DNA from 3 places in the Streptomyces sp. NPDC044106 genome. Region 1 is predicted to be linked to each of the others. Evidence: riboswitches for the same ligand, from Rfam matches in the RefSeq annotation. Region 1 holds a riboswitch; each other region holds the start of a gene.
What was found. A riboswitch is a leader RNA that binds a small molecule or an ion and turns the genes downstream of it on or off. The one in region 1 is predicted to bind cobalamin.
Positions count from the first base shown of each region.

Region 2: another riboswitch for cobalamin. It lies ahead of AC07DI_RS31860 (energy-coupling factor ABC transporter permease); the one in region 1 lies ahead of metE (5-methyltetrahydropteroyltriglutamate--homocysteine S-methyltransferase).
Region 3: another riboswitch for cobalamin. It lies ahead of AC07DI_RS23565 (ABC transporter substrate-binding protein); the one in region 1 lies ahead of metE (5-methyltetrahydropteroyltriglutamate--homocysteine S-methyltransferase).

Region 1 is NZ_JBWKFZ010000004.1:138,954-148,729, forward strand. Features, by position in the region: gene AC07DI_RS08255 (alpha/beta fold hydrolase) at 1-785, shown strand, start outside; gene AC07DI_RS08260 (TetR/AcrR family transcriptional regulator) at 840-1,496, shown strand; gene AC07DI_RS08265 (LLM class flavin-dependent oxidoreductase) at 1,597-2,469, opposite strand; gene AC07DI_RS08270 (GNAT family N-acetyltransferase) at 2,572-3,075, shown strand; gene AC07DI_RS08275 (hypothetical protein) at 3,185-4,393, shown strand; gene AC07DI_RS08280 (hypothetical protein) at 4,564-5,382, shown strand; gene AC07DI_RS08285 (GNAT family N-acetyltransferase) at 5,376-6,167, opposite strand; cobalamin riboswitch at 6,378-6,613, shown strand; gene metE (5-methyltetrahydropteroyltriglutamate--homocysteine S-methyltransferase) at 6,777-9,095, shown strand; gene AC07DI_RS08295 (phosphotransferase) at 9,277-9,776, shown strand, end outside.
Region 2 is NZ_JBWKFZ010000022.1:36,389-46,164, forward strand. Features, by position in the region: gene AC07DI_RS31845 (MMPL family transporter) at 1-1,263, shown strand, start outside; gene AC07DI_RS31850 (PTS sugar transporter subunit IIAB) at 1,492-2,292, shown strand; gene AC07DI_RS31855 (PTS ascorbate transporter subunit IIC) at 2,383-3,957, shown strand; cobalamin riboswitch at 4,065-4,248, shown strand; gene AC07DI_RS31860 (energy-coupling factor ABC transporter permease) at 4,279-5,004, shown strand; gene AC07DI_RS31865 (energy-coupling factor ABC transporter substrate-binding protein) at 5,004-5,390, shown strand; gene cbiQ (cobalt ECF transporter T component CbiQ) at 5,397-6,146, shown strand; gene AC07DI_RS31875 (energy-coupling factor ABC transporter ATP-binding protein) at 6,143-7,036, shown strand; gene AC07DI_RS31880 (endo alpha-1,4 polygalactosaminidase) at 7,072-7,908, opposite strand; gene AC07DI_RS31885 (SGNH/GDSL hydrolase family protein) at 8,105-8,980, opposite strand; gene AC07DI_RS31890 (hemerythrin domain-containing protein) at 9,325-9,776, opposite strand, start outside.
Region 3 is NZ_JBWKFZ010000012.1:255,129-264,904, forward strand. Features, by position in the region: gene AC07DI_RS23550 (HAD family hydrolase) at 1-345, opposite strand, end outside; gene AC07DI_RS23555 (AraC family transcriptional regulator) at 579-1,460, shown strand; gene AC07DI_RS23560 (VOC family protein) at 1,457-1,975, shown strand; cobalamin riboswitch at 1,994-2,178, shown strand; gene AC07DI_RS23565 (ABC transporter substrate-binding protein) at 2,245-3,309, shown strand; gene AC07DI_RS23570 (FecCD family ABC transporter permease) at 3,387-4,490, shown strand; gene AC07DI_RS23575 (ABC transporter ATP-binding protein) at 4,487-5,320, shown strand; gene AC07DI_RS23580 (DUF5133 domain-containing protein) at 5,461-5,691, shown strand; gene AC07DI_RS23585 (metallophosphoesterase) at 6,035-6,811, shown strand; gene AC07DI_RS23590 (YceI family protein) at 7,498-8,157, opposite strand; gene AC07DI_RS23595 (hypothetical protein) at 8,397-8,717, opposite strand; gene AC07DI_RS23600 (HAD domain-containing protein) at 8,999-9,583, opposite strand; gene AC07DI_RS23605 (class I SAM-dependent methyltransferase) at 9,617-9,776, opposite strand, start outside.

The DNA.
Region 1 (9,776 bases):
AGCTCTTCGCGCTGGCGGAGGCGGGGCACCGCGTCCTGGTCCCCGACATGCGGGGCTACGGCGGGAGTTCGCGGCCCGCCGACCCCGACGCGTACGGCATCCTGACGCTCTGCGGCGATCTGATCGCGATCCTCGACGACGTGGGCGCGGGCGACGCGGTCCTCGTGGGGCACGACTGGGGCGCCAACGTGGTGTGGCAGACGGCCCTCGCGCATCCGGAGCGAGTGCGCGCGGTCGCCGGAATGAGCGTGCCCGTGACCCCGCGGGCACCGGCACCGCCCCTGTCGATCCTGCGCAAGCGACTCGGTGACGACTTCTACATGGTGTGGTTCCAGGAGCCGGGCACCGCGGACGCGGCCCTGCGCAGGAACGTGCGCAGGACCCTCGTATCGAAGGAGATGTACTCCGCCCAGTGGGCGGAGCGCCCCGACATGACGGAGGCCGAGCTGCCGCCCCCACCCTGGCTCGACGAGGCCGAACTCGCCTACTACATCGAGACGTTCGAGCGGACCGGCTTCACCGGCGGCCTCAACTACTACCGCAATCTGGACCGCAACTGGGCCCTCACCGAGCACCTGGCCGACCGCCGCGTCACCCAGCCCTCGCTCTTCCTCACCGGCTCCAGGGACCCCGTGGCGCAGTTCATGCCGGCGAAGGGCCTCGACCGGATGCTGACCGACCGGCGCGGCACCGTCGTGCTCGACGGCGCGGGCCACTGGGTCCAGCAGCAGCGGCCCGATGAGGTGAATGCCGCTCTCCTGGAGTTCCTCTCCGAGGTCGGCTGATAGCATCCGCTGCCACCGATACGTACAGATTCGACCGACAGTGAATGGATCGCAGTGGCTGCCCAGGCCGCGGCCGCGGACGGCGGCCAGAAGCAACCGATCACGCCCCGCAGCGCCCGCGGCGTCCGGACGCGCAACGCCCTGATCGTCGCCGCCCGCCAGGTCTTCGAGCGCGACGGGTACCTGGACGCCCGCATCACGGACATCTCCAAGGCGGCGCATGTCGCCTCCGGGTCGTTCTACACGTACTTCAACAGCAAGGAAGAGATCTTCCAGGCACTCGTCGAGCAGGTGCAGGAGGAGATGCTCCACCCGCATCTGCGCGAGCGCACCGGAATCACCGACCCCCGCGAGCTCATCGACGCCTCGAACCGCGAGTACCTGCGCGCGTACAGAAAGAACGCGCGCCTGATGGCGCTGTTCGAGCAGGTCGCCCAGGTGGACGAGAAGTTCATGGCGCTGCGCATCGAACGCGGCAACGCCTTCGCCCGGCGCAACGCCAAGCTGATCCGGTCCCTCCAGGAGAACGGCCAGGCCGACGCCGGCCTCGATCCGCTGATCACCGCGCACGCCCTGTCCGTGATGGTGAGCCGCATGGCGTACCTGGTGTTCGTGCTCGGGCAGCGCATTCCGTACGAGCGGCTCGTCACGACGCTCAACACCATTTGGGCGAACGGCCTGCGGCTGACGGACGCGGCGGCCAAGGAGTGAGCGCCGGGCGGCCGAGGTCGGGCCGCCCGCCCCCTCAGCTGCCTCTCAGAGCCTGTCTTTGAACCCCCGCCTGCGCAGGCGGGGGTTCAAAGACAGGCTCTCAAGCCACGAGCGGGCGCACCCTGTCCGTGACGAAGCGGATGAACCCCTCCGGGTCCGGTTCGTCGGCGGTGGGTTGCAGGACGACTGTGTCGGCCCCCGCGTCGGCGAGCCGCCGGACGGCTTTCACCACGTCCTCCGCGTCCCCGGCGACTCCGATGCCAGGACCGCCGTCCCGGCCCTCGCGCCGGAGCTCGGCGCGCAACCGGGCCTCCCCGTCGGGTCCCGGGGCGGCGAGCAGATACACCACGACGGGGTGCGGCCCCTCCCGGCCCGTCGACTCCCGCCCCTCGGCGATGAGTTGGCGTGCGCGGCGCACTCCTTCCGGTGGCGTGCCGGCGTCCAGGATCGTGCCGTCGGCGGCCTCGCCGGTGAGCCGCAGTGAGCGGGGGCCGCGGGCGCCCGCGTAGACCGGGGGCGCCGACGCGGGCGGCCAGTCCAGCGCGACACCGTCGAGCCGGACGTACCGCCCCCGGGTCGTGACCCGCTCGCCCGCCAACAGGGCCCGCATCACGTCCAGATGCTCGCGCAGCAGGGTCATCGGCGACTCGGCCCGGGCCCCCACCTGCCCCATCCAGTCCTGCACGCCGTGCCCGACGCCGACCATCACGCGGCCGGGGAACAGCCGGTGCAGGGTGGCCGTCTCCATCGTGGTGAGAGCCACGTTCCGCAGCGGCACCGGCAGCAGTCCGACGCCCACCCGCAGCCGCTCGGACCATGCCAGGGCGGCTGCCGCGGCGGCGATGCCGCTCTCCAGGAAGCAGTCCTCCCAGAGCCACAGCTCCGCGAGCCCCGCCTCGTCGGCGGTGCGCACCATCGCGCGCAGGCGCTCAGGGGGAAGTTGGGGACGGAACACCACGCCGAGAGTCGTCATGATGCCCTTCCTACCTCGCTCCACGCGCGCGATCAACGGGACGGGCAGGGGCATGACTGTAAGGGTTGTGGCGTACAAGTGCCTTACATGAGCCTGATCGTCATGAGACAGCCCACGGCACAACCCGCCATCGCCCGCACCGACGTTCGCCAAGCGGTGGCGGCCGACATCCCCGAACTCGTCCGCCTGCGCACGCTGCTCTTCGAGACCCTCGGCGGGGAGTACTTCAACCCCTCGCCGGAGGAGGACGGATGGCGCCGCAACCTCGCCTCGGTCCTGCGCGAGCAGCTGACGGCCGACGCCGCCCGCATCCTCGTCGTGGACGGTGACCACGGCCTCGCCGCCTGCGGCATCGGCACCGTCGAGCAATGGTTCCCCGGTCCGCACAACCCCAGCGGCCGTGTCGGCCATGTGATCGGCGTGGTCACCGACCCGGCGTACCGGCGGCGCGGCCACAGCCGGGCGGTCATGCGGGCGCTGCTCGACTGGTTCCGCGCCCAAGGCGCCTCGCGCGTGGATCTGTACGCCTCCCCCGAAGGCGAACCGCTCTACCGGGACCTGGGCTTCGTCGACCACCCCGACCCCGCGCTCTACTGGCGTCCATGAGCCCTCAGCCCGTGTGCGTAGACGACCCGGGCCTTCGGTGAAAGTGAAAGGGATTCCGGGCGCCGCCTGCCCGCAGCATGATGAAGGGAGGCGAAACGGGGGTGTCGTCATGGCTTTTCGCTTCGGTTCGCGTGCCCTTCGGGTGCCGACGTGGGCCTTTGCCGTCGTTGGTTTCGTGCTGGTGGTGGGGCTGTTCTTCGGGATACGAGGAGTGGCGTCACCCGGCGGCGGGGCGCGGGGTGGTGGAGGCGGCTCGGGCTCGCCGGACGGCGGCACGGGTACGGGGTCGGGGACGGCGACCGGCGGAAGTGGCAGCGGCGACTCCGGGGGCGCCACGACGGACGGGTCGTCGGGCGGGTCGTCGGGCGGTACGTCGGACGGGGCGTGGCAGACAGGTGGCGGAGACGCCGGCGGGGGTAGTGGTGGCAGCGGGAGCGGCGGTGGCGGAAGTGGCGGCGGAGGCGGCGGAGGGAAGGCGCCCGCCTGGCTGCCGTGGGGACCCAAGTCGCCCAACACGGATGAGGCGTTCGAGCCCGACAGCCTGTACGACCTGCTGCAGAAGGGCGAGTGCCGGCAGGCGTACAACAGCGCGGTCGACCCCAACAAGCGGGTCGACAACTCGGCGACCCGGCAGGCCTGGAAGGTCATCGAAGGGCTCGCCGGCGTCTGCGAGGCCGCACAGGGTGATCCCGGCGGAATGGCCGTCGCGGTCAAGGCGGAAGCGGGGCTGCGTGCGGCCGGGTACTCGGCCGGGAACACCGGGTACCTGTGCAAGGACGGGGACGCCTTCGCGGTCCTGCAGCGCTTCGTCGCCTACTACCGGCGGCATCCCGGTGAACGAGTGGCGCTGCGGTCCGCTCCCGCGGGCACCATGGCCTGCGACAGCATGATCGCCGCCACGGACGGCAGCTACGCGCCGGGCACGACCGCCTACTTCCAAGGCACCTGGCCGGACGCGCCGGACACCGTCGAACTGCGCGCGCCGGAACTGCCGGACCCGATCACCCTGAAGCCCTTCGGCGACGAAAACGACAAGGCGCGGTGCTGCAAGGACGCGTCGATCTCCGTGGACCTGCCGGGACCCGACGGCTTCGGCGGCCGACGACCGACGGTGATCGACGTGACGCTGGTGACGAAGAACGGAGCCAGGGTCGTCAAACAGGCGGCGTTCACCGTCAACTGGAGCGATATCGGGCAGCCGCCCTCGCGGTCGTCCTCACCACCACCCGTTGCGTCCCCCGCGTCGCAGTCACCCCGCTCCTCCGTTTCAGCCGGTTCACCCGGTTCACCCGGCCCGGCGAGCGCACTTACACGATGAGCGAGCCCCCGGAAGCCGAACCGGAACCTGAACCGGAGCCGGAGCCGGAGCCGGAACCGGAGCCACAACCGGAACCCGAACCGGAACCCGCCCCAGAGCCCCCACCAGCCCCACCTCCACCGCCGCTCCCTCCCCCTCCCCCACCCTCCCCCGAACCCGGCATCGGCTGGGTGGAGATCGTCGGAGCCATCGGCTCCCTCGTCACCCTCCTGACCTCCGTGCTCTTCTACTTCGGCTGGGCGAGCACCGACGCCGAGACCAGGGCGCTCGGGCTGCGCGACACCGTCTTCCACTTCTCCACCAGCGACTACCTGCTGCGCAGCGTCGGCGCTCTCTACCTCCCCGCCTGGCTGGCCGCGGGCCTCGCGCTCGGCACGCTCGGGCTGCTGCGCCGGGCCGCGAGCGAACCGGAACGGCTCGCCCGCGCCGTGCGGGTGCTGCGGTTCGCCTGGGCGGTGCCCGTCGCGCTCGTACCGCTGTATCCGCTCAGCCCCTGGCTGTCCGACCTGCTGCTGCCGCTCGCCGCGATCGGCGGCTTCTCCCTCAGCGCGTACGCCCGCACCCGGGAACGTCGTGACCTGCGGCTCTGGGGGCTCACACTGTTCATCTGCGTCCTGTCACTGTTCTGGGCCGTGTCGTCGTACGCGGCGATCGCCGGCCGGGGCCGTGCGGAGCTGACCGAGCGGACCCTGCGCGATGAGTTCCCCGCGGTCGTCGTCTTCAGTGCGAAGGACCTGATGATCCGGGGCGGCGGCAGTTGCTACCGTCGCGTCACCGACAAGGGGAGCCAGTACGCGTACGAGTACGCCGGTTTGCGCCTGTTCCACGTCTCCGGGGACCGGATCTTCCTCGTCCCCCGCGACTGGTCCCCCGGGGACGGCACCCTCTACGTCCTCAAGGAGGGGGCGGGTCAGCGCGTCGATCTGCTCAGCGGGGCCGGTCGCCGGGCGCGGGAGTGCCGGGCGCAGCCGGAGGCCGGTGCTCAATAGGCGAAGCCGAACGGCGGTCGCGCGGCGGGCGAGGCGTGTTCGGTGAACCGGCCGCAGGAGCGGAACCCCAGGCGGCGGTAGACCGGTTCGCCGTCGGTGGATGCCTGGAGGACGGCGTGGACGTACTCCTGGTCGCGGGCGGTGTGCAGGGCGGCGAGGGTGACTGCGCCGCCGTATCCGCGGCCGCGGTGGGCGGCCAGGGTGCAGATGTTGTAGATCCCGGCGACGCCCGCGTGCAGGAAGACCTCGGCGCAGCAGACCGCGCGGCCTCCCGCGTAGCCGACCAGGAAGCGGGCCGGGCAGTCCGGGTCGAGTACCTGGCGCGCGGCCCGGTCGTAGAAGTCGCGCACGGTGGTGGCGGGCGGGGTCCAGTTCGCGGCGAGGATCGTGGCGCAGTCGGCGAGTTGAGCGGTCGTGGTCACGTGCCGGATGTCGAGGCCGGGCGCGGAGGGGCGCGGCAGGGTGGGGGCGAGCTCCGCCCACATGGCCGTCTCGTCGTCCGTGGCAGGCAGGCCGGCGGCGGTGAGGCGGTCGGTCAGGTCGGGCGGTGTCGTCGCGGGGCCGACCCACCAGGAGAAGGGGCGGCCCGTTCCGGCCAGCGCCCGAGTGGTCTCGGCTACGCGGGCCGGTGCGGTCTCGGAGGTGAAGCGGGCCGCGGCGACGATGTTGAACGTGTCGTCATCGAGGCCGCTGTCGGCGATCAGCAGGTCGTCGGTCTCCGTGACGCTCGCACCCGGCATGCGCCGGTGCAGGTGGCAGGCGTGTTCCGCCAGGTTCCGTTCCATCCGGTCGCGCAGATCGGCCTCGTCGAAAGGGGTGTCGGTCACGTGTGCAGCTTGCCAAAGGGCGCGCGCGGGCAGGCGCGACAAGGAGTCGCGCGGCCGAACATCGCCGTCGCTTTCCCGCCCGCCGCGCCGGCGAAGCGTCCACGGCACGTGTTCCTCCTCACCGTCCGAATGCCGAGGGCGACCCGGAACAGCGGTCGACGGCCCCGTATGGTGATCGGTGCAGCTGGTTCGCCCCGTCCGCCAGACGGGAGCGTCGCAAGAGGGAACCCGGTGTGAATCCGGGACTGCCCCGCAGCGGTGAGCGGGAACGACCGCCGTCACACGCACTGGAACCGCGAGACCGGTTCTGGGAAGCGACGGCCAGTAGGTGTCCGCCCGCCTTCTTCCGAAGGCGGTGGACGAGGCCCGCGAGTCCGAAGACCTGCCCGCTGTCCACGCCCGAACCATTCGTGCGCGGATATCCCGGTGACCTCGTGGGCGGGTCGGCGTGCATACCAGACGGGCGACCGCGCCGACCGCGCGCTCCCGGCCCGTCCGGTCCGTCGCCCTTCGCGCTCTCGTCCCGTCTCCGGGATCTCAGGGATTCATCTCGCGAAGGAGATCTCCGTGACCACCAAGCCCGCAGCCGCGGCAGCACGGGCCACCGTGTACGGCTACCCCCGTCAGGGTCGTGACCGCGAACTCAAGAAGGCGATCGAGGGCTACTGGAAGGGCCGCGTCACCGCGGACGCCCTCGCGGCCACCGCCGCCGGGCTTCGCCGCTCGAACTGGCGCGAACTCGCCGACGCCGGCATCGACGAAGTCCCGACCGGCGACTTCTCGTACTACGACCACGTCCTTGACACCACCGTCATGGTCGGCGCCGTCCCCGAGCGTCACCGCACCGCGGTCGAGAGGGACGCGCTCGACGGCTACTTCGCGATGGCGCGCGGCACCCAGGACGTGGCGCCGCTGGAGATGACGAAGTGGTTCGACACCAACTACCACTACCTGGTGCCGGAGTTGGGGCCCGGCACCGTCTTCCGCGCCGACTCCACCAAGCAGGTCACCGAGTTCGGGGAGGCCCATGCGCTGGGCCTCTCGGCGCGCCCCGTCCTCGTCGGCCCCGTCACCTACCTGCTGCTCGCCAAGCCCGCACCCGGGGTGGCCGCCGACTTCGACCCGCTGACCCTCCTCGACCGTCTCCTGCCGGTGTACGCCGAGGTGCTCGCCGACCTCCGCGCCGCGGGCGCCGAGTGGGTCCAGCTCGACGAGCCCGCGCTCGTCCAGGACCGTACGCGGGCCGAACTGAACACGGCCGAGCGCGCCTACCGCGACCTCGGCGCCCTCACCGACCGGCCCAAGCTCCTCATCGCCTCGTACTTCGACCGGCTCGGCGACGCCCTTCCCCTGCTCGCCAAGGTCCCGGTCGAGGGCCTCGCCCTCGACTTCACCGATGCGGCGGCCGCCAACCTCGACGCGCTCGCCGCCGCCGGCGGGCTGCCCGGCAAACGGCTGGTCGCGGGGGTCGTCAACGGCCGCAACATCTGGGTCGACGACCTGGAGAAGTCCCTGGCCACCCTCGGCACCCTGCTCGGCCTGGCCGACCGGGTCGACGTGGCCGCCTCCTGCTCCCTCCTCCACGTCCCCGTCGACGCCACCCTGGAACGGGACATCGAGCCGCAGATCCTGCGCTGGCTGGCCTTCGCCCGCCAGAAGACCACCGAGATCGTGACGCTCGCCCGGGGCCTGGCCCGGGGCACCGACACGATCTCCACCCAACTCGCCGCCAACCGCGCCGATCTGGCGTCCCGGGCAGGCTCCCCCATCACCCGCGACCCGGCCGTCCGCGCCCGCGCCGGCGCCGTCACGGAGGCCGACGCCCGCCGCTCCCAGCCCTACCCCGAGCGCGCGGCGGCCCAGCGCGCCGCCCTCGGCCTCCCACTGCTGCCGACCACCACCATCGGCTCCTTCCCGCAGACCACCGAACTGCGCACGGCCCGCGCCGATGTGCGGGCGGGACGGATCGACGCCGCCGGGTACGAGGAGCGCGTCAGGGCCGAGATCCAGGAGGTGATCTCCTTCCAGGAGAAGACGGGCCTCGACGTCCTGGTGCACGGCGAGCCCGAACGCAACGACATGGTGCAGTACTTCGCCGAGCAGCTCACCGGCTACCTCGCCACGCAGCACGGCTGGGTCCAGTCGTACGGCACCCGCTATGTGCGTCCGCCGGTCCTCGCCGGTGACATCTCGCGACCGGAGCCGATGACGGTGCGCTGGACGACGTACGCCCAGTCCCTGACGGAGCGCCCCGTCAAGGGCATGCTCACGGGCCCCGTCACCATGCTCGCCTGGTCCTTCGTCCGCGACGACCAGCCGCTCGCCGACACCGCCCGCCAGGTCGCCCTCGCACTGCGCGACGAGGTGACCGACCTGGAGGCGGCCGGGACGTCCGTCATCCAGGTCGACGAGCCCGCCCTGCGCGAGACGCTGCCCCTGCGCGCCGCCGACCACCCCGCCTACCTCGCCTGGGCCACCGAGGCGTTCCGCCTCACCACGAGCGGGGTGCGGCCCGACACGCAGATCCACACGCACATGTGCTACGCCGAGTTCGGCGACATCGTCCAGGCCATCGACGACCTCGACGCCGACGTCATCAGCCTGGAAGCGGCCCGCTCCCACATGCAGGTCGCCCGCGAACTCGCCGCCCACGGCTACCCGCGCGAGGCAGGCCCCGGCGTCTACGACATCCACTCCCCGCGCGTGCCCGACGCCGAGGAGGCAGCGGCCCTGCTGCGCAAGGGGCTTGAGGCGATCCCCGCGGAACGGCTGTGGGTCAATCCGGACTGCGGCCTGAAGACGCGCGGCTGGCCCGAGACCCGCGCGTCCCTGGAGAACCTGGTCGTGGCGGCCAGGACGGTCCGAGAGGAGTTGTCCGCCTCCTGACGGCTGGTCAGGCCCGCTGATCCGGCCCCGCGCGTACGAGGGCAGGGACCGGATCGGCGCACCCAACCCCCTTGCACCGCTCGGCAGTCCGCGCCCCCTATTGTGCTCGGCACCGGCACCGGCATTGCGGGAAAGCAGCGCCGCGGCCGCCGGGCCATCGACGCTGAGGAGCCTGTGGGACATGCGGTCACGGTTGCCGTTCGGGGAGAAGCTGAGAGCCGGGCTGGGTGTGCCGGGCCGGGCCCGCGAACTGGCCAGCAGCCCCCGGTCACGGGTGTGGCGCGCCGAGTTGTCCGGCACGCCCGTGGTGATCAAGCAGCTCGTGGAGGGGCCGGACGCCGACGACAGGTACGCGCGCGAGGTCGGCGCGCTGCGGCTCGCTTCCCGGGTCGATCCACCGGTGGTGCCGGTACTCCTCGGCACCGACCCCGACGACCGGGTCCTGGTCCTGGAGCACCTGGAGGAACGGCCGCCCCGCGAGGACTGGGTGGTCGAGTACGCCGCCGCACTGGCCCGGCTCCACGCGGCCGCCGACACGGACACCGCGAGCACTCTGCCCACCTGGCCGGGCCCGGACCACGACGACATCGACTCCTTCCTCGCGCTGGCCCGAAGACTCGGTGTCGAGGTGCCCCGCTCCGTCCCGGCCGCGCTGGACGCCCTGGTGAACCGCCTGTCCTG
Region 2 (9,776 bases), on a different contig from region 1:
ACCATGATCCCCGCGCTGCTCGGCTTCGCCGGCCGCAAGGTGCTGCGCCGCAAGGACCGCAAGAAGTCCGCGAGCGAACTGGCCGACCCGAACGCCAAGCCGAAGCTCGGCACCCGCTGGGCCCGCTTCGTGCTGCGCCACCCGCTCGCCGTGCTCATGGTCGCCGTCATCGGCCTCGGCGCCGTGGCCGTCCCGGCCGCCAGCCTGGAACTCGGTCTGCCGGACGAGGGCACGTCGGCGCCGGACACCACGCAGCGCAAGGCGTACGACATGCTGTCCGAGTCCTTCGGCGCCGGCTTCAACGGCCCGCTGATGGTCACCGTCAGCAAGGACTCCGGCGTGGCGGCCGCCGCCAAGACCGTCGGCGACTCCATCGGCAAGATCAAGGGCGTCGCGACCGTCACCCCGGCCCAGGCCAACAAGGCCGGCGACACCGCCATCATGAACGTCGTCCCGAAGACCGGGCCGAGCGACCACGAGACCGAGGAACTGGTCAAGTCGATCCGCTCGACCGCCGACGGCATCGGATCCGACACCGGCTCCGAGATCCTGGTCACCGGCCAGACCGCGATGACCATCGACTTCTCGCAGACCCTGGACGACGCCCTCCTGCCCTACCTCGGCCTGGTCGTCGGACTCGCCTTCCTGCTCCTGATGCTCGTCTTCCGCTCGGTCCTCGTCCCGCTCAAGGCGGCGCTCGGCTTCCTGCTCTCGGTGGCCGCCGCGCTCGGCGCCGTGGTCGCGGTCTTCCAGTGGGGCTGGCTCGCGGACATCGTGGGCGTCGACCAGCCCGGCCCGATCATGAGCATGATGCCGATCTTCATGATCGGCGTGGTCTTCGGCCTGGCGATGGACTACGAGGTCTTCCTCGTGACGCGGATGCGCGAGGCGTACGTCCACGGGGCGAACTCCGGGGAGTCGGTCGTCACCGGCTTCACCCACGGCGGACGGGTCGTGGCCGCGGCCGCGATCATCATGATCAGCGTCTTCTCCGGCTTCATCATGGAGAACGACGACATGATCAAGATGATGGGCTTCGGTCTCGCCGTCGCCGTCCTCTTCGACGCCTTCGTCGTCCGCATGGCGATCGTGCCCGCGGTCCTCGCCCTGCTCGGCAAGTCCGCCTGGTGGCTGCCGCGCTGGCTGGACAGGCTGCTGCCCAACGTGGACGTGGAGGGCGAGAAGCTGCACAAGAACCTCGGCGACACGGGGTGGCCCGAGGCCGACGAGAAGGACCGCGAGCTCGCCCCCGTGAGCAGGTAGGACCGCACCGTCGAGGACGGGCGTGCCGGTCAAGTACGGGCGGGCCGGTCGGGACATCCCTTCAGAGGGAGTGCCCCGACCGGCCCGCCCGTCTTGGCGGTCCACGTAGACCATCCGGACCTGACCTGACCAGGGGCTAAGGGCATCGGCTCACCGTTGGCGCGGGTGAACGTGGTGCGGCACCGCCCCGTGCGCCCCGGACCTCCTCCGTCGGCGAGAATCATGTGCATGGCAGCGCTGAGCGAGATCCTCCCCGTGGAAGCCGTGCTCCTCGACGCCCCGGCGGCCGACTGGCGCGAGGCCGTCCGGCGCGCCGGTGACCTGATGGTCGCGACGGGCGCCGCCACGGACGCGTACACCGCGGAGATGATCCAGAACGTCCTGGACAACGGTCCCTACATCGTCATCGCGCCCGGACTCGCCTTCGCCCACGCCCGGCCCTCGGCCGCCGTCCTGCGCACCGGCATGTCCTGGGTGCGGCTCGCGGCTCCGGTGGCGTTCGGGCACGAGGCCAACGACCCGGTCGGGCTGGTCGTCGGTCTCGCCGCCGAGGAGGCGTCCGAACACACCGCCGCGATGGGCGGCCTGGCCAGGATGCTCGCCGACCCCGGGACGGCGCGCGCACTGCGGGAAGCGGCGACCCCGCAGGCGGTGCGCGCCATCCTCGTAGGCGGGGGAGCGCAGGCGGGAGCGCGGCAGGAAGAGGACGCGGGGTCGCGGCAGGATGCGGCGCGTGGCGGAGAGCCGCACAAGATCCTGACGGTGTGCGGCAACGGGGTCGGTACGAGTCTCTTCCTCAAGCAGACGCTCGAAGGCGTCCTGGACCACTGGGGGTGGAGCCGGTACGTCACCGTCGAGGCGACCGACACCATCTCGGCCAAGGGCAAGGCCAACGAGGCCGTCGCCATCCTCACCTCGCGGGAGATCGCCGGGGCCCTCGGTGACGTGGGCGTACCGGTGAAGGTCGTCGAGGACTTCACCAGCGCGGCCGAGGCCGACCGCGTGCTCAGGGACACCTACGACGTATGAGGATCACCTACGTCGTCTGAGGGACATCTACGACGTCTGAGGGGCACCTGCGACGTCTGACGGCCCGGCCCCCGGGCAAGGAGAACCACCATGGACCGGCTCGTGTCGATCGCCGAGTTTCTCGTCAACGAGATCCTCAGCCAACCCGCCTACCTCATCGGCCTCATCACGGCCGCGGGCCTGATCGCGCTGCGGAAGCCGACCGGGCAGGTCGTCGGCGGCGCCATCAAGGCGACGCTCGGCTTCCTGCTCATCGGGGCGGGCGCCACGCTCGTCGTCGGCGCCCTCGCCCCGCTCGGCGAGATGATCCAGGGCGCGACCGGAGCGCACGGCGTGATCCCCACCAACGAGGCGATCGTCGGCATCGCGCAGCAGGAGTACGGCGCCCGCGTCGCCTGGCTGATGATCCTCGGGTTCGCCATCAGCCTGGCCCTCGCCCGCTTCACCCCCCTGCGCTACGTGTTCCTGACCGGGCATCACATGCTGTTCATGGCGACCCTGCTGACGATGGTCCTGGCCGTCGCGGGCCGGCCGTCATGGGTCGTGGTCGTCGTCGGCGGAGTCCTGCTCGGCATCCTGCTGGTGGCCCTGCCCGCCTTCGCACACCCCTGGACCAAGCGCGTCACCGGCAACGACAGCGTCGCGATCGGCCACTTCGGGACGGCCGGGTACATCGCGGCGGGCGCGACAGGGCAGTTGGTGGGCAGGCGCAGTCGCAGCACCGAGGAGATGAACCTCCCCGAAGGGCTGCGCTTCCTGCGCGACTCGATGGTGGCGACCGCCCTGTCGATGGTGCTGATCTACGTGATCATGTCCCTGGTCTTCCTCGGGAAGGTGGGAAAGGAGGAGGCGTTCAAGGCGTTCGGCGAGCACGGGGCCGCGGGCGCGAGCGGTGTCGGCGACTACGTCATGCAGTCGGTCATGCAGGGCCTGCAGTTCGGCATCGCCGTCGCCGTGATCCTCTTCGGTGTCCGCACGATCCTCGGTGAACTCGTCCCCGCCTTCCAGGGCATCGCCCGCAAACTGGTGCCCGGCGCGGTGCCCTCCCTCGACGCGCCCATCGTCTTCCCCTATGCACAGAACGCCGTCCTGGTCGGCTTCATCGCCAGCTTCACCGGCGGTCTTGTCAGCCTCGGCCTGCTCGCCTGGGTCTTCCACCCGGCCTTCGGCCTCGCCCTCGTCCTGCCCGGCCTCGTCCCGCACTTCTTCACCGGCGGCGCGGCGGGCGTCTACGGCAACGCGACCGGCGGCCGTCGCGGCGCGGCCCTCGGCGCCTTCGTCAACGGCGTCCTCATCACCCTCCTGCCCGCCCTCCTCCTGAAGGTCCTCGGCGCCTTCGGCGAGGAGAACACGACCTTCGGCGACGCCGACTTCGGCTGGTTCGGCACGCTCACCGGCTACGCGGCCAAGACGGGCGGGACCGGCGGAGTCGTCCTGATGCTGCTGCTCGGCGCGGCGGTCCTGCTCGGCGCGGTCGTCTTCCAGAAGCGCGTCGTGGAGACCGGCTGGGACCCCGGAGCCCACCGCGACGCCCTGCTCCCCGCGCACAGGGCGGGCTTGCCGTCGGCGACCGGGACCGCCGCGGGTTCACCCGTTGCGTACGCGAAGATCGCGCCTCCGCGCGGTGCCCCGAAGCCGCCCCCGCCCCCGGACGACCGGCCCTGAGCAATGCCCGTGTACAGCCTCTGAACAGGGGCGCACGCGGTGGTACACGCGCCCGCGTCTGCCACCCCCACCACCATGGCGCGAGTTGTCAGCAGATCAGTTGCGCACTAATGTCACCACGCCTTGGTGCTCGGGAAATCCGGTGTGATGCCGGTGCGGCCCTCGCCACTGTGATCGGGAAGTCCGGCTCCAGCCCTCGCGGCAGCCACTGGGTGCACACGTACCCGGGAAGGCGGAGTCCGGTCGGTACGACCCGTCAGCCAGGAGACCGGCCAGGGCGCGTTGTCCATCCACGAGGTGCTGGAGAGGGTCTGCCGAGCCATGCACATAGCCGAGGGTTTCCTCCCGCCGGCGCACGCGATCGCCTGGGGCGTAGCGTCCGCGCCGTTCGTCGTCCACGGAGTCCGCTCCCTGACCCGTGAGGTCAAGGAGCACCCGGAGAGCACCCTGCTCCTCGGCGCCTCCGGGGCCTTTACTTTTGTCCTTTCCGCACTGAAGATCCCGTCCGTCACGGGCAGTTGCTCGCACCCGACGGGAACCGGGCTCGGAGCGATCCTGTTCCGGCCACCCATCATGACGGTGCTCGGCACCATCACCCTGCTCTTCCAGGCCCTGCTGCTCGCCCACGGCGGCCTCACCACCCTGGGCGCCAACGTGTTCTCGATGGCGATCGTGGGGCCCTGGGCCGGATACGCGGTCTACCGGCTCCTCAAGCGGTACGACGTGCCGCTCATGGTCGCCGTGTTCTTCGGGGCGTTCGTCGCCGACCTGTCCACGTACTGCGTCACCAGTGTCCAGCTGGCGCTCGCCTTCCCCGACCCCAGCAGCGGGTTCCTCGGCGCGCTGGGGAAGTTCGGCGGCATCTTCGCCGTCACCCAGATCCCCCTCGCGGTCAGCGAAGGACTGCTCACCGTCCTGGTGATGCGGCTGCTCGTGCAGTCCAGCAAGGGCGAGCTGACCCGGCTCGGCGTGCTGCTGCAGGGCAAGCGGAAGCAGACCGTGACGACGACGACCACGACCACTACGGAGACGGGGGCCAGCGCCTGATGAGCCGGAACGCGAAGATCAACATCCTGCTGCTCGTCGTCGTCGCCGCGCTCGCGGTGCTGCCCCTGGCCCTCGGGCTCGGCGACGACAAGGAAGAACCGTTCACCGGCGCCGACTCGCAGGCCGAGACGGCGATCACCGAGATCGAGCCGGACTACAAGCCGTGGTTCTCCCCGCTGTACGAACCCCCGTCCGGGGAGATCGAATCGGCGCTGTTCGCCCTGCAGGCGGCCCTCGGCGCCGGTGTGCTCGCGTACTACTTCGGGCTGCGCAAGGGGCGCCGCCAGGGCGCGGAGCCGGCGCGAACTCAGCAGGAGCGGACGGAGCAGGCGGCCGGTACGCAGGCCGACGCCGAGGGCGCCCGGCCCGAGACCGAGCAGGTCTGATCCGGCGTGCTGCCCATCGACGCGGCGGCGCACAGCAGTCGCTGGCGCCGCCGCCACCCCGTGGACAAGGCCGTGCTCGGGCTCGGCCTCACCGTCCTGGCCATCTCGCTGCCGCCCTGGCCGGGCGCCGCGCTCGTCCTGGTCACCGCGCTCGTCCTGCTGCTCGGCCCCGCGGGCGTGCCCCCTCGCAAACTGTGGCGCGCCTACCGGGTGCCGCTCGGCTTCTGTGTCACCGGCGCGCTGACGCTGCTCGTCCAACTCGGCGGTCCCGACGGATTCGTCACGTTCGCCGACGGCGGCCCGGCGCGCGCGGGCGGCCTCCTCCTGCGCACCTCCGCGGCCTCCCTCGGCGTGCTCCTCTTCGCCTTCACCACACCGATGTCGGACCTGTTGCCCCGGCTGGTGAAGGCGGGCGTGCCCGCACCGGTCGTGGACGTGGCACTCGTCACTTACCGGATGAGCTTCCTGCTCCTCGACTCCATGAGCCGGATCCGGCAGGCCCAGGCCGCCCGGCTCGGTCACACCACTCGCGCCGCCACCTGGCGTTCCCTGGCCGGTCTCGGCGCCACCGCGTTCGTGCGGGCCTTCGACCGGGCGAGCCGTCTGCAGGCCGGGCTCGCGGGACGCGGCTATGACGGCACACTGCGCGTCCTCGTGCCCGACGCCCGCATCTCGCGGCCCTTCGTGGCCGTCGGCGCGGCACTCCTCGTGGGCCTGGTGGCCCTCACCCTCGTACTGGAAAGGTTCCTGCCATGACCGAGCCGAGGGTTCTGCGCGAGCCGGGCGCCCGCGGCGGACCGGGCGACCCGGTGGTCGCCCTGCGCGCCGCGTCCTACGCGTACGAGGACGGGCCCACCGTGCTCAGCGGCCTCGACTTCGATGTCGTCGAGGGCCGCGCCCTCGCCCTGCTCGGCCGCAACGGCAGCGGCAAGACCACCCTCATGCGGCTGCTCAGCGGCGGACTGCGGCCCGCCGCGGGCCGGTTGACGGTCGAGGGCGTCCCCGTGACGTACGACCGCAAGGGCCTGACCCGGCTGCGCACGACCGTGCAGCTGGTCGTCCAGGACCCCGACGACCAGCTGTTCGCCGCCTCCGTCGAGCAGGACGTGTCCTTCGGGCCGCTCAATCTCGGCCTGTCCGACGCGGAGGTGCGGGCCAGGGTCGCCGAGGCGCTCACGGCGCTCGACATCACCGCGCTGGCCGACCGCCCGACCCACCTGCTCTCCTACGGCCAGCGCAAACGCACCGCCATCGCCGGCGCCGTCGCGATGCGCCCCCGCGTACTGGTCCTTGACGAGCCGACCGCCGGACTCGACCCCGACGGCCAGGAGCGTCTCCTCGCCACGCTGCAACGGTTGCGGGACGCGGGCACGACGGTGGTCATGGCGACCCACGACGTGGACCTGGCCCTGCGCTGGGCCGACGACGCGGCGCTGCTCACCCCCGCCGGGGTGCGGACAGGACCGGTCGCGGAGATGCTGGGCCGCCGTGACCTGCTCACCCAGGCCGGCCTGCACCTGCCGTGGGGAATCGCGGTCGCCGAACTCCTGCGCACGCACGGCCTGGCGGCCGACGCGGGCGAGGGCCCGCGCACGGCGGAGGAGCTGGCGGCGCTGGTGGCGGGGGCGGGGGCGGGGGAGCGCTGAGGGAGCCGTTCCCCGCCCCGGGCCCACCGGGCGGCTCAGCAGTGGCGGTACACGTGACCGTCCTCGCCCGCGGGCCGGACGTCGCGGTCGCGCAGGGTGATGGACAGCTTCCTGCCCCAGGTGCGGCAGGCGGCGTCGAAGTCCTTGCGCACGTACTCGATGTCGAAGACCTTCCCGTCGTACGCGGACGCGAAGTCGGGGCACTCCTTGTAGTGGGCGCACTCCTCCGTCACGGCGAAGTCGAAGCCGATCCGCTTGCGCCGGTCCAGCAGGTCGGTGGTGTTCTTCTGCGCGATGGCCAGGCCCTGGCCGTGCGCGCGACGGGCGAGGAGGCGGGCGAAGGCCGCGGCGTCGTCGGGGGTGAGCAGGTCGTCGGAGCGCTCGTAGGAGTCGAGGTTGTCGGGCTCCACCGCGTCGAAGCCCGCCTTCGCGCAGCCGTCGATCCACTTGCCGACGATGTCGGCGAGGGCCGTGCGCTTCTTCGGCGTGGAGATGTCGAGCAAGGGCTCATCCCAGTCCTCGTCGACGACCGTCTCCCCCTCGTCGTCCCGCAGGAGAAGCGTGGGGTGCTCGTGCTCCCACCAGGAAGTCGCCTCCTTGCCGGGCTGGGCCTGGAAGGCGTTGACATAACAGATGTTGTAGCGGCCAGGGACGGGCTCGGCGGTGCGGTCGCGCGAGACGGCCCGCACCTTCGGCCCAGGCGGGTACGGGCCACCCAGCTGGTAGTCGAAAGCGGCGTCGACCGGTGGCTGGCGGACCTCGCCCCCGTGCGGGCGGGCCGCGGGACTCTCGGACTCAGGGGCGCCGGAACCGCCGGTCGAGCAGCCGGCCAGAAGGGCGAGGAGCACCGCGCCGCCCAGAGTGATGCGCACGGGCCGTCGGGCCCGGGCCGCCGCGGTGCCCGTCGGCCGCGCGGCGGAGTTCCCGTCAGTCCACGCGAGGCTCCCTCCGGTCCGCGCGGAAAGGGTCTCATCGGTCCGCGCGGAGCGGTTCTTGCTGGTACGCCACTTGATCCCGGTCACCCGACAAGGATCGCAGCCCTCAATTCCGGGCCGCGCGCAGGGCGGGTCAGGACAAGGCTTCGGTTGTTTGCTCGGCCATGCCCGCCTCGCCGGCCGCGTTGGGGTGCACGGGCACGAAGTTCGTGCCGAAGAGCACCGGTTCGATCCAGCGCTGCCCCGCCGGACGGCAGGCGTCGTGCGCGTCGGACGCCGCGGCCATGTCGACGAACGTGGCACCGGCCTTCGCGGCGGCGCGCTGCGCCACGCCGTTCAAGGTGGCCTCCAGATCACGGAGGTAGGGGACGTCGCCCTCCGCGATCGGCATCTTGGCGAAGCAGCCCGGCACGGACCGCGCCGGAGTGATCCACGGATAGCCGAGGACCGCGACCTTCGCCCGCGGCGACCTCGCCCTGATCTCGTTCAGCGACGCCTTGATCGCCGGGTACGTCTTCGACTCGACCTGGTCCTTGAAGCTGTCGCCGTAGTGGTCCTTGCAGGGGCTGCCCTTGCCGCCGGAGAGGACGCCCGCGCTGCCGCAGGCCAGGATCGAGCTGATGAAGGTGTTGTTGTCGTTGCCGCCGATGGTGAGCGTCACCAGTTGCGTGTCGCTCTTCAGCGCGTCGAACTGTGGGGCCACGCCCGGGTACTGGGACGTGGTGAAGTGCTTGGTCTGCGCCCCGCCGCACGTCACGTCGGTGAGTCTCGCGCCCAGCGAGGCCGCCAGGAGGTGCGGGTAGTTCCGTGAGGTGCGGGCGCACTGGAGAGGTGCCTCGGCGTCGAGGGGAAGCACGCCCGAACCGGCGCTGTAACTGTCCCCCAGGGCGACGTAGCGCAATGGTTCCGCGGTCTCTGCGGCGGCCGGGCCCGCGCCGAGGCCGAGCGCGGCGATGCCGGTGACGGCGGCGAGGACCGCGACGGTGCGACGGGGAGCGGGCATGCGCATGGGAGTTCTCCTCCGGGCAGGGGGAAGCCAGGGGAGGGCGGGGGCCGGCTTCCAGAGGTGGGTGTGTGCAACGTAGTGCACGATGAGACGGCTCACTACGTACACGCATGCGCATCCGCGTGGTGCCGATTGGCATCCGGGTGACAAGCCCTGTGCGAGCGGACGCGGCGGCACCGGAGGAGGAAGTGCCGCCCGCCGGAATTCGCTCTTTCGGGTACGGGGGTACCTGGGTGTGCGGGTATGTCGGTACGTCAGTACGGCGATACGCCGGGGTGGTCACGCCCCGGCGTATCGGCCGCTGATCCGTATGCCCGCGCGGGGGAGACAGCTTCCCCCGCCGTCCCTCACTTCCGGAGAATGGCGCGGATGTCGTCCACGTTCCCGCGGTGGGCGGCCAGTTGCTTCTCGCGCTCCTTGAGGAAGGCCGAGCCGAGTTCCTCGCGCCGTTTCATGGCGACGTTCTCGCGGGCATCGTTGAGGATGGTGCGCTCTTCCTCGTCCGTGTGGTGGTTGATGGCCTCGACGAGCTTCTCCAGCTTCTCGTCCCACTCGTCCGAGCCGACGTCTTCGACCTCGAGCAGTTCCAGGAGCGCCTGATTGCCCTCCTCGTGCTCTTCCTCGCCGTGCTCGACCTCTTCGTCGTCGATGTTCTTGTACCGGCGCAGTGCCGGATAGACCTCCGCCTCCTCGGCGAGGGCGTGCGCGATCAGCAGGTCGGCGAACTCGCTGAGCGCGGCGGCACGGTCGGCCTCCATGTTGCGCATGTCGCGGAAGAGGTCCTCCATCGTGCGGTGGT
Region 3 (9,776 bases), on a different contig from region 1:
GTCCTTGAAGGGGATGGTCTTCAGGGACGGGTCCATGGTCTCGCGAGTCAGGACGCCCTTCATCTCCAGGAAGGGGAGGAGGGACTCCTCCAGGTCGTTGCGGTACGTGGTGTTGTCCGCGTCGAAGACCGCGTACGCGCCCTTGTGGCCGTTCTCCGCGATGACCTCGCCGAGCTGCTTCGCGACGGGCTTCGGCCAGTGCGACAGCTCACGGGCGGTGGCCGCGGAGGTGCCGGCGGCGCTCGCCTCGTCCGTCGGCCACAGCGCGCCGCCCGCGAGGACGGCGGCGGCCAGCGCGCCCGTGGTGCCGATGAGGGCCAGCTTGCTCTTTGCCCGTACTGCCATGGTGTGACGTCCCTGCCGTTCCTGGAAGCGATGCGCGGCCCCGTCCGGAGCGGCGCGCAATGCTATGGGGCACGGCGGTCATTGCCCATGATCGAAGTCACCGTGAAGCGGGGGCATGGGGAAGGTGAACGGGGGGTAGTGGGAGGGGGCGCCGTGACCGCACGGCGCCCGGAGCTGCCGGAACCTTCAGGAGCTGCCGCGACCCGCCCGGTCCACCGCGCATACTGGTTCCCATGGGCTCCCGTGAGTTCGTCCGGGCCGTGCCGAGGCTCGACGGCCCGCTCGACGGCATGGTCGTCTCCGCGGTCGGCTACCGCACCGCGGGACAGCGCCCCGCCCTGCACCGCGGCCTGCCCTCGCCGTATCTGACGGTGATCTTCTCCCTCGACGGGCCCATCACCACCGGCGACTCCCCAGGCCGGGCGACGGGACCGGACGCGGCGCGCACCGACATCGTGGTGGGCGGCCTGCACCAGAGCCCCGCGTACGTCGTCCAGCCCGAGCACGAGGCGGGCATCCAGCTCGCCGTGCATCCCCTCGCGGCCCGCGCGCTCCTCGGCCTGCCCGCCGCCGAACTCACCGGTCAGCTGGTCATCGGCGGCACCGACGTGCTCGGCGACCACGCGGCCGACGTCCGCGAGCGGCTGTGCGAGCTGGACGACTGGACGGACCGTTTCGCCCACCTCTCCGCGTACCTGCGGCGACTCGCCTGCGTCGACCGCCCCATGGGAGCCGTACGCCCGGAGGTCGCCGAGGCCTGGGCGTGGCTGGCCCGGCACCGCGGCGCGGGCACCCTGGGCGGCCTGTCCCGGCACGTCGCGCTGAGCGAACGCAGGCTGACCGCGCTGTTCCGCGCCGAGACGGGCCTGAGCCCGAAGCAGGCCGCACGCCTGATGCGCTTCCAGCACGCCAAGGCCGTCGTGACCCGCGCCGTCGCGGCGGGCGGACCCCCGGACCTCGCCCGGGTCGCGGCCGGCACCGGCTACTACGACCACTCCCACCTCGTCCGTGACTTCCGGCAGTACACCGGAGTGAGTCCCACCCGCTGGCTGGCCGAAGAGTGCCGGAATATCCAAGCCGGGGCGCACGGTACGGGCGAAGACTCGAAGCCATGAACACCACACCGAACCCGAGCTCGAACCCGAACGTCACGTCGGCCCCGAAGCCGGACCTCACACCGGCCCCGAACCCCGCGCCGGGTGCCGCCGAGGGTGACCGCCTCACCACACCCCCTCCCGCCGTCTGGCCGGGCGTGCAGGCCCAGGACGCCCCTGCGCTGATCGACTTCCTCGTCGACACCGTCGGCTTCCTGCGCACCGCCGTGTACGAGGACGGGGGCCGCGTCGCCCACGCCCAGCTCGACTGGCCCGAGGGCGGCGGCATCATGCTCGGCTCGTACGACCCGGAGGCCGCGGCCACCTGCGGCAAACCCGGCACCGGGGGCGCCTACGTCGTCACGGCCCGGGTGGACGACCTGTACCGGCGCCTCACCGGGGCGGGCGTGAAGATCACCGCCGAGATCGAGGACAAGCCCTACGGCAGCCGCGAGTTCGGCATCGAGGACCCGGAGGGAAACCGCTGGTCGTTCGGCACCTACCGAGGCGAGCCGAGGCCCGCACCGACCACGTGAGGGCGGGTGACAGGTGCGTGATAACTTGCGCAAGCCAGTCAAACCCACACCTGGGCCAGGGAATCCGGTGCGAATCCGGAACTGACGCGCAGCGGTGAGGGGGACGGGCGGGGCCACGGCCACTGGGTGTCTCCGGACGCCCGGGAAGGCGCCCCGCCCGGTCGATCCCGAGTCCGAAGACCTGCTGGCGCCTCCGCTCGCACACCGGGCGACGGAGGTCGTGACGCAGGCCAGGCTCCGCGTATGAGCCGCGAGACCCAAGGGATCACGTGTCCTCGACAGCCCGTACCGCCGCTCTCCGTACAGCCGCCCTCCTCTGTGCCGGTCTGCTCACGCTCACCGCGTGCGGCGACGGCTCCGCACGCGACGCCGCGCACTCCGGGGGCGGGAGCGCCGACGGCTATCCGGTCACGGTCACCTCCTGCGGCAAGGAGGCGAAGGTCGAGGCGCCGCCCCGGCGGGCCGTCTCCCTCGACCAGGGGTCCACGGAGATCCTGCTCTCCCTCGGCCTCGCCGACCGGATGGCCGGCACCGGCACCTGGACCGACCCGGTCCTGAAGAACCTGGCGAAGGACAACGCGAAGGTGGAGCGGCTCGCCGACCGCTACCCGTCGCTGGAGAAGGTCCTCGCCAAGGAGCCGGACTTCGTCAGCGCCTCCTTCCTCTACACGGTCGGCAAGGGCGGCGTCGCCGACCGTACGAAGTTCACCGAGCTAGGCGTGCCCGTCTACGTCTCGCCCACCGACTGCGCGGGCAAGGACAACGACGACGGCGACGGTGACGGCAAGCGCGTCAAGACCCTCACCATGGACAGCGTCTACGCCGAGATCCGCGACCTCGCGAAGGTCTTCGACGTCGAGAAGCGCGGCGAGAAGCTGATCGCCGGACTGAAGCGGCGGGTCGCGAAGGCCACCGTGCACATCGACAAGGCCGCCGCCTCGGACACCCGCCTCATGTACTGGTTCGCCAACTCCGACGCGCCGTACATGGCGGGCTGCTGCGGCGCCCCCGGCATCATCACCCGCGAACTCGGCGCCAAGAACGTCTTCGACGACACCCGTGAGGAGTGGCCCCAGATCAACTGGGAGACCGTCGCCGACCGGGACCCCGACGCCATCGTCCTCGGCGACCTCACGCGCAAGTCCCAGTCCGCGGAGAGCGCCGCGGCGAAGATCAGGTTCCTGGAGACGAACCCGGCGACGAAGAACCTGACCGCCGTGAAGAAGAAGCGGTACGTGCTGCTCAGCGGCCAGGCCATGAACCCCACGATCCGCACGGTCGACGGCATCGAACAGGTCGCGGCCGCGCTGCGGAAGTTCGGACTCCGCAAGTGACGCAGGCGGCGGAGGGCGGGGGCGGGAGTACGGCCGCGGGAAGGGGGATCGGTACCGGCGCGGGCACGGACGCGGGCATCAGTACGGACACGGGTACCGGCACGGAGGGGCCCGCACCCGGCGCCGTACACCCGGAACCCCTGCACGGCCCGCGCCCGGGCCTGCGCGGGGGCCTGCGCCTGGCCCTGCTCTGCCTGGCCGGTCTCGCCGCGCTCGTCCTCTCCGTGTCCGTGGCCGTCACCATCGGCCCCGCCGACATCTCCGTGCCCGACGTATGGTCGACCGTCGCCGCCCACCTCGGCTGGGGCGAGACCCCGCTCACCCCGATCAGGGACGGCATCGTCTGGAACCTGCGGATGCCGCGCACGCTGCTCGCCGCGGTCTGCGGCGCGGGCCTCGCGGTCTGCGGCGCCGTGATGCAGTCGCTGCTCCGCAACCCTCTCGCCGACCCCTTCGTGCTCGGGGTGTCCTCCGGCGCGTCCACCGGAGCGGTCGCGGTCGTCGTGCTCGGCGTCGGCGGGGGAGCGGTGTCGGTGTCGGCGGGCGCGTTCGCCGGGGCGCTCTGCTCGTTCGCGCTGGTGCTGCTCCTGAGTCACACCCTGGGCGACACCACGGACCGGGTCGTGCTGTCCGGCGTCGCTGCCATGCAGCTCTTCTCCGCGCTGACCTCGTTCGTCGTCCTCACGGCGGGCGACGCCGAGACCACCCGCGGCGTGCTGTTCTGGCTCCTCGGCTCGCTCAGCGGAATCGGCTGGACGGACGTGTGGCTGTGCGCCGGGGTGCTCGCGGTGGCGCTGCTCGTCTGCCTCGGCCACGCCCGCACGCTCGACGCGTTCGCGTTCGGCCAGGAGGCAGCGGCGGCGCTGGGCGTCCGGGTGGCCCGCACCCGGCTCGTCCTGCTCTGCACGACGGCGCTCCTGACCGCGGCCCTGGTCAGCTCGGCGGGCGCCATCGGCTTCGTCGGGCTGGTCCTGCCGCACGCGGCCCGCGCCTTCGTCGGCTCGGGCCACGCCCGGCTGCTGCCCGTCACCGCGCTCGCCGGCGCGGTCTTCCTGGTCTGGGTGGACACCCTCGCCCGCACGGCCCTGGACCCGCAGGAGGTCCCGGTCGGCGTGGTGACCTCGCTCATCGGCGTACCGGCGTTCGTGGCGGTGCTGTACCGGACGCGGCGGGTGACATGACGTACGGCCTGATCCCACCGGACGCCCCGGGGCTGCGCGCGGACCACGCCGCGCCGGGACTGCGCGCGGACCGGGTGAGCCGGGAGGCGGGGGGCCGCCTCGTCGTCGACGGCGTCAGCCTCGCCCCGCCCACCGGCGCCACCGTCGGCCTCCTCGGCCCCAACGGCTCCGGCAAGTCCACGCTCCTGCGCATCCTCGCGGGCGTCCTCGCCCCGGCCTCCGGCGTCGTCACCCTGGACGGCCGCACGCTGGCCGACACGGGCCGCAGGGAGGTGGCGCGCCGGGTCGCCGTGGTCCAGCAACACGCCTCGACGCAGGTCGAGTTGACCGTACGCGATGTCGTACGCCTCGGCCGCATCCCGCACCGCCGCGCATGGTCGGCGCCCACGCCGCACGACGAGCGGGCCGTGCGCGACGCACTGGCGCGCACCGGACTCACCGAACGCGCCGCCCAGGCCTGGCACACCCTCTCCGGCGGCGAGCGCCAGCGCGTCCAGATCGCCCGCGCCCTCGCCCAGGAGCCCCGCGAACTCCTCCTCGACGAGCCCACCAACCACCTCGACATCCAGCACCAGCTCGACCTGCTCGCCCTGGTGGCGGAGCTCCCGGTCACCAGCGTGATCGCGCTGCACGACCTCAACCTGGCGGCGATGTTCTGCGACCACCTGCTCGTCCTGCGGGAGGGCACGGCGTACGCGGCCGGGCCGCCGGCCGAGGTGATCACCGAGGAGCTGATCGCCGAGGTGTACGGGGTGCGGGCGGTGGTGACGCCGGGGGAGCCGGACGGCGGCGCGGAAGGGCGGCCTTCGGTGCGCTTCCTTCGCAGGTGAGGCGGGGCACGCCCGGGGGTGGGGCGGGGGGCGGGCCTCGCCAGGACGTTCCGGGCATAAGGGGTGAGAATAACCAAACGGACAGGGGGTACCGCAGGGAGCGACGAACCACCCGACCTGTCCCCGAAAGGACAACCGCCATGCTGATGGCCGAGCCCGTGCTGCGAAACCTGGTCGAGAACCACGAGATGCTCACCGCGCGCCTCTCCGCGGAACCCGACAACCACGAAGTGCGCCGCCGCATAGAGAACGTCACGTACACCCTGTGCGTCTCCACCGGAACGCGCGACATCCAGAGCGCGCTCGCCGTGGCCAGGGAGAAGCTCCGCGACTACCGCCCGACGCGGACGAAGGTGCAGCTTCAGGCCTGAGGGCGACGGGGCGGAGGGCCCGGCACGCGGGATGCGGGCCGCCGGACGCAGGTGGCGGCGCGGTCAACTCCGGTTGCCCGTCCTGGACTACGTTGGATGTCATGCGTTTCGCGGACCGGCACGGTTCGGCACCGTACGGCACGGTCGATCGTGCCGGTCCGCGGGGGCGTGGTGGGTGCGTCCGCGTAGGTGGGCGGGGGGACAGGCGGCGGGTGCCTCGGGAAACCGGGTCATCCCCCGTCGCTGCCACGTCGTGCCACGTCGCGCCGCGGCGACTCGGCGCGCACGCGGCTCCCGGCCCCCTCCCGCCCACTCCCACACAACGGAAGAAGATCCCGCAGCGATGATCGTGATAGCCCACCTGAGCGACATCCACATCGACACCCGCGACGAGGACGGCGGACGCAGTGCCGCCCGCACCCGAGCCGTCATGACGTACCTGAACGACCTCCCGTACGACCTGGACGCGGTCATCGCCACCGGCGACATCGCCGACCACGCCACCCCGGCCGAGTACGAGGCCGCACGCAAGCTACTGGCCTCACGCCACCCGCTGCTGGCCTGCCCCGGCAACCACGACGAGCGCGCCGCGTACCGAGAGCACCTGCTCGGCGAAGCCCCGAGCACGGCGCCGGTCAACCACTCCTACACGACGGACCGCTTCGTCCTGGCCCTCTGCGACACCTCGGTACCCGGCGAGGACCACGGCAGGATGGCGGACGAGACGCTGACGTTCCTGGCCGGCCTCCTCGCCGACACCCCGCCCACGCGCCCGGTCCTGATCGCCTTCCACCACCCGCCGGTCCCGCTGAACACGCCGTACGTGGACGTCATCCGCCAGTTCGACGAGGGCCGCCTGGCCGAGCTGACGTCACGCCACCCGAACGTGACGGCGTTCCTGGCGGGCCACGCCCACACCCCCGCGGCGACGACGTTCGCGGGCCGCCCCCTGCTCGTGGCCCCCGGCGTGGTCTCCACGCTCCGCCTCCCCTGGGAGCGTCAGACGGACCCCTCCCACCACGTCCACCGGGATCTGCCACCGGCCGTCGCCTTCCACGTCCTGGACGACGAGGGCCGCTTGACGACGCACTTCCGCCCGGTGCCGCTGCCGCCGGCGTGAGCGGAACGGCACCTGCTCAACTGCTCCTGGTTACCGGAACTTCGCGACCCAGGGCTTTTGTCGGAGGTGGGCGGCGTCAGCTCCATCTCGCCGCCCGCACCGTCATAAAGCCCGGTCCCGCCCGTGACGACCCCCGTGGCAGACGGCTTTCTGCCATCGGGCCGATCGGGCCGATCAGGCCTACTGGCCACGGCCCTGGACGCCTGAAAAGCGATCTTCCCCTTGCCCGAGATCTCGATGATCCCGGAGCAGTAGGCGGTGAGTTCACGCGCGCCGACCACTTCCTTGGCACAGGACTCGAAGGCGCCGCCGACCGTGGCGCCCGCGCGGTCCCGTACGGTGAACCGGTTGGCGACCGGAGTACGGGACTCGCCGGACGCGCCCGAGACATGCCCCCGCTCCTGCTGGAGGTAGAGCGTAGGAATCGGCGGCTCGCCCTCCCCTTGCGTGGCCGCGGCGGGCCCCATGGCGACATACCCACACGCGCCCCCCAGGAGAACGAGCCCCCCGGCGGCGGCCCACACCCGAACCACAGCCCCTCCAAGAAATCCAATGCAATGCAAAATGCAATGCTGACTGGAGGGCAAAATATCAGCCGCGAATCCGGACCAGAAACAACAATAATCCGAATATCCAATATCCGAACGACGATTATCGGAAAATGACTGAACGGCGGCGGGTCCGGATCAAGGGGCGGCCGTGGCGCGAATCGCGGAGATGTCGAACTGCAGCCGAACCTTCTCGCTGACCATCGTGCCGCCCGCCGCCAGCCGCTGGTTGTAGACGAGCCCCCAGTCGGTGCGGTCGATGGTGGTGGTGCCGTCGAAGCCGACCCGCTCGAACCCGAAAGGGTCCACGACCGAGCCCAGGTAGTCGAGTTGCAGCTCGACGGGCCGGGTGACGTCGCGAATGGTCAGATCCCCGGCCATCCGGAAGCTCTCCCCGCCCTCATGGGCGGTGGCGGTGCTGCGGAAGACCATCTCCGGGTAGCGGCGCGCGTCGAAGAAGTCGGTACCGATGAGATGCGCGTCGCGTTGTTCCACGCCGGTGTCGACGCTGGCGATCCGGATGACGATCTCGGCCCTCGACTCGGAGGGCCGGTCACCGTCGAAGTGGAGCGTGCTGTCGTAATCCGCGAAAGCGCCCCGGACGGTCGTGACCATCGCATGCCGCACGGAGAACCCGATGCGGCTGTGCGGCCGGTCGATCGTCCACTGCCCGTCCAGCGCCCGCAGCGCCGGATCAAGTGCGACACCACCGGCCCCACCCTGCCGAACGAGCGTGCCGAGCCCACCGCCCTGCGACGGCTCGGCGGTGCCGGTCTGGCGGCGGCTGAAGATGCCCATGAGGCCGTACCTTCCCTCGGAAGCAATCACTCCGTGTCATCAATGTCATCACGACGGTCCCAGGCACCACGCAGCGAGATGGGCACCCTCGTCCGGCTTCCATGACGCCGACGGCAAAGATGCACAGGATCGACATGATGTGAATGCACGGTGGGCGGCACGCCGATCACGGACGGTCACGCCGCCGCAGTCGGCACCCTCCCTCCGGCGGTGCGCGGTCAAGTGGGTGAAGCGTGTGATCAATCGAGTTCTCTCAACGCTGCGACCAGATGGCGCCCCTTGCCGGGGGACCGGCACACGACGACGCCTGCCACAGTGTGCAGCTCGCTCCACGCATGGGGCCGACCGACGTCCGCAGCGTCCCGGACGATGGCCGTGGCGACGGTGAGAGCTTGGGCGGTCTCCCCGGCGCCCGCGAGCGCGTGCGCGAGGCAGGCGCGGAACCACGTCTTGTCACGCCGGTATTCATCGGGCATCGCGGCGAGTCCGTCCGTGAGCTGATCCACGGCTGTCCGGAAGTCCCGCAGATGCAGCGTCGCCATCCCGCGTTCGCTGGCCATACACCCCGCGTCCTCCTCGCCGAAGTGGCCGCCAGCCGGGAACTCGACACAGCCGAACGCCCAGCCGAGGTCCTCAACTGGCGCATCACCACACAACCCAACAAGCGAGCGCGGGCAGCGCGACAGCCCAGCACCTTCTTGGGCCCGGCAGTGGCGCCTCCCGCTGTCCAGCCTCCGGCTCCGACGACGAGCCCGATGCACGAGAAGCGTCGTCAGCACCGGTAGTTGCACGTACCGCGGTGCCTGCGAGTCGCGAGGCCCCGGCAGGTTCTGCGCCATGCTTACGGGGCTTCGCGACTCGCAGGCGAGGCCGCTGGCATAGGCGATGCGATGTCTCCGCTCAGCCCTCTCGCCCACGCTGTGATCTGAGTGAGGTGCTCGGGTTGCAGACCCAGATGGGCGTCCGGCTGCACGAGGAGGGTGGGGAAGCCCGCAGCGGTGCGGTGCACGGCCCACTTGTGGTCGAGCGCGGTGAAGTCGTCATCGATCCAGACTGCGGGTTCGTCGCCGAGCCACGCGTCGACGTAGTCGCGCTTCCAGAGGTAGCCGTTGGGGTGGGACGTCGTGATCTTGGGGTGCGGGAGATCGACGTACGTGAGGGCCGGGAGGCCGAGGAGCGGGCCGATCAGCGTCGTGGCGTCCCGGCGCCAGCTCGTGCACCAGACCGGGGCGAGCGGAACGCTCCGGAACATGTTGGTGAGCATTGGCCCGTGCGCCGGGTTGAGCCAGACGGTGACTGGATCCTCCGGGGTCCGGCCGTCCGGTACGACCTCGTAGCGGACGTGCGTGGCCGGGATGCTGCCGTCGCCTTGAGGGAAGGGTATGAGGACACCGTCGATGTCCAGCAGCAGGTAGGGCACGTTCATGGGTGCCTCCATGGGGTGTGGCGGTCGGCAGCGTCAGAGCTTGCGGGCCTTTATCAGCAAGGTCGTGGGCCAGTGGCCGAGCCGGGCATCGTGGAACTCGTGGGCGGCGGTGAGCCATAGACCGGCGTCGGCAAGATGCCGCTGCCACTGCTCGGCGCTGAAGTCCCAGCGGGCGACGGGCAGTCGGGTGCGG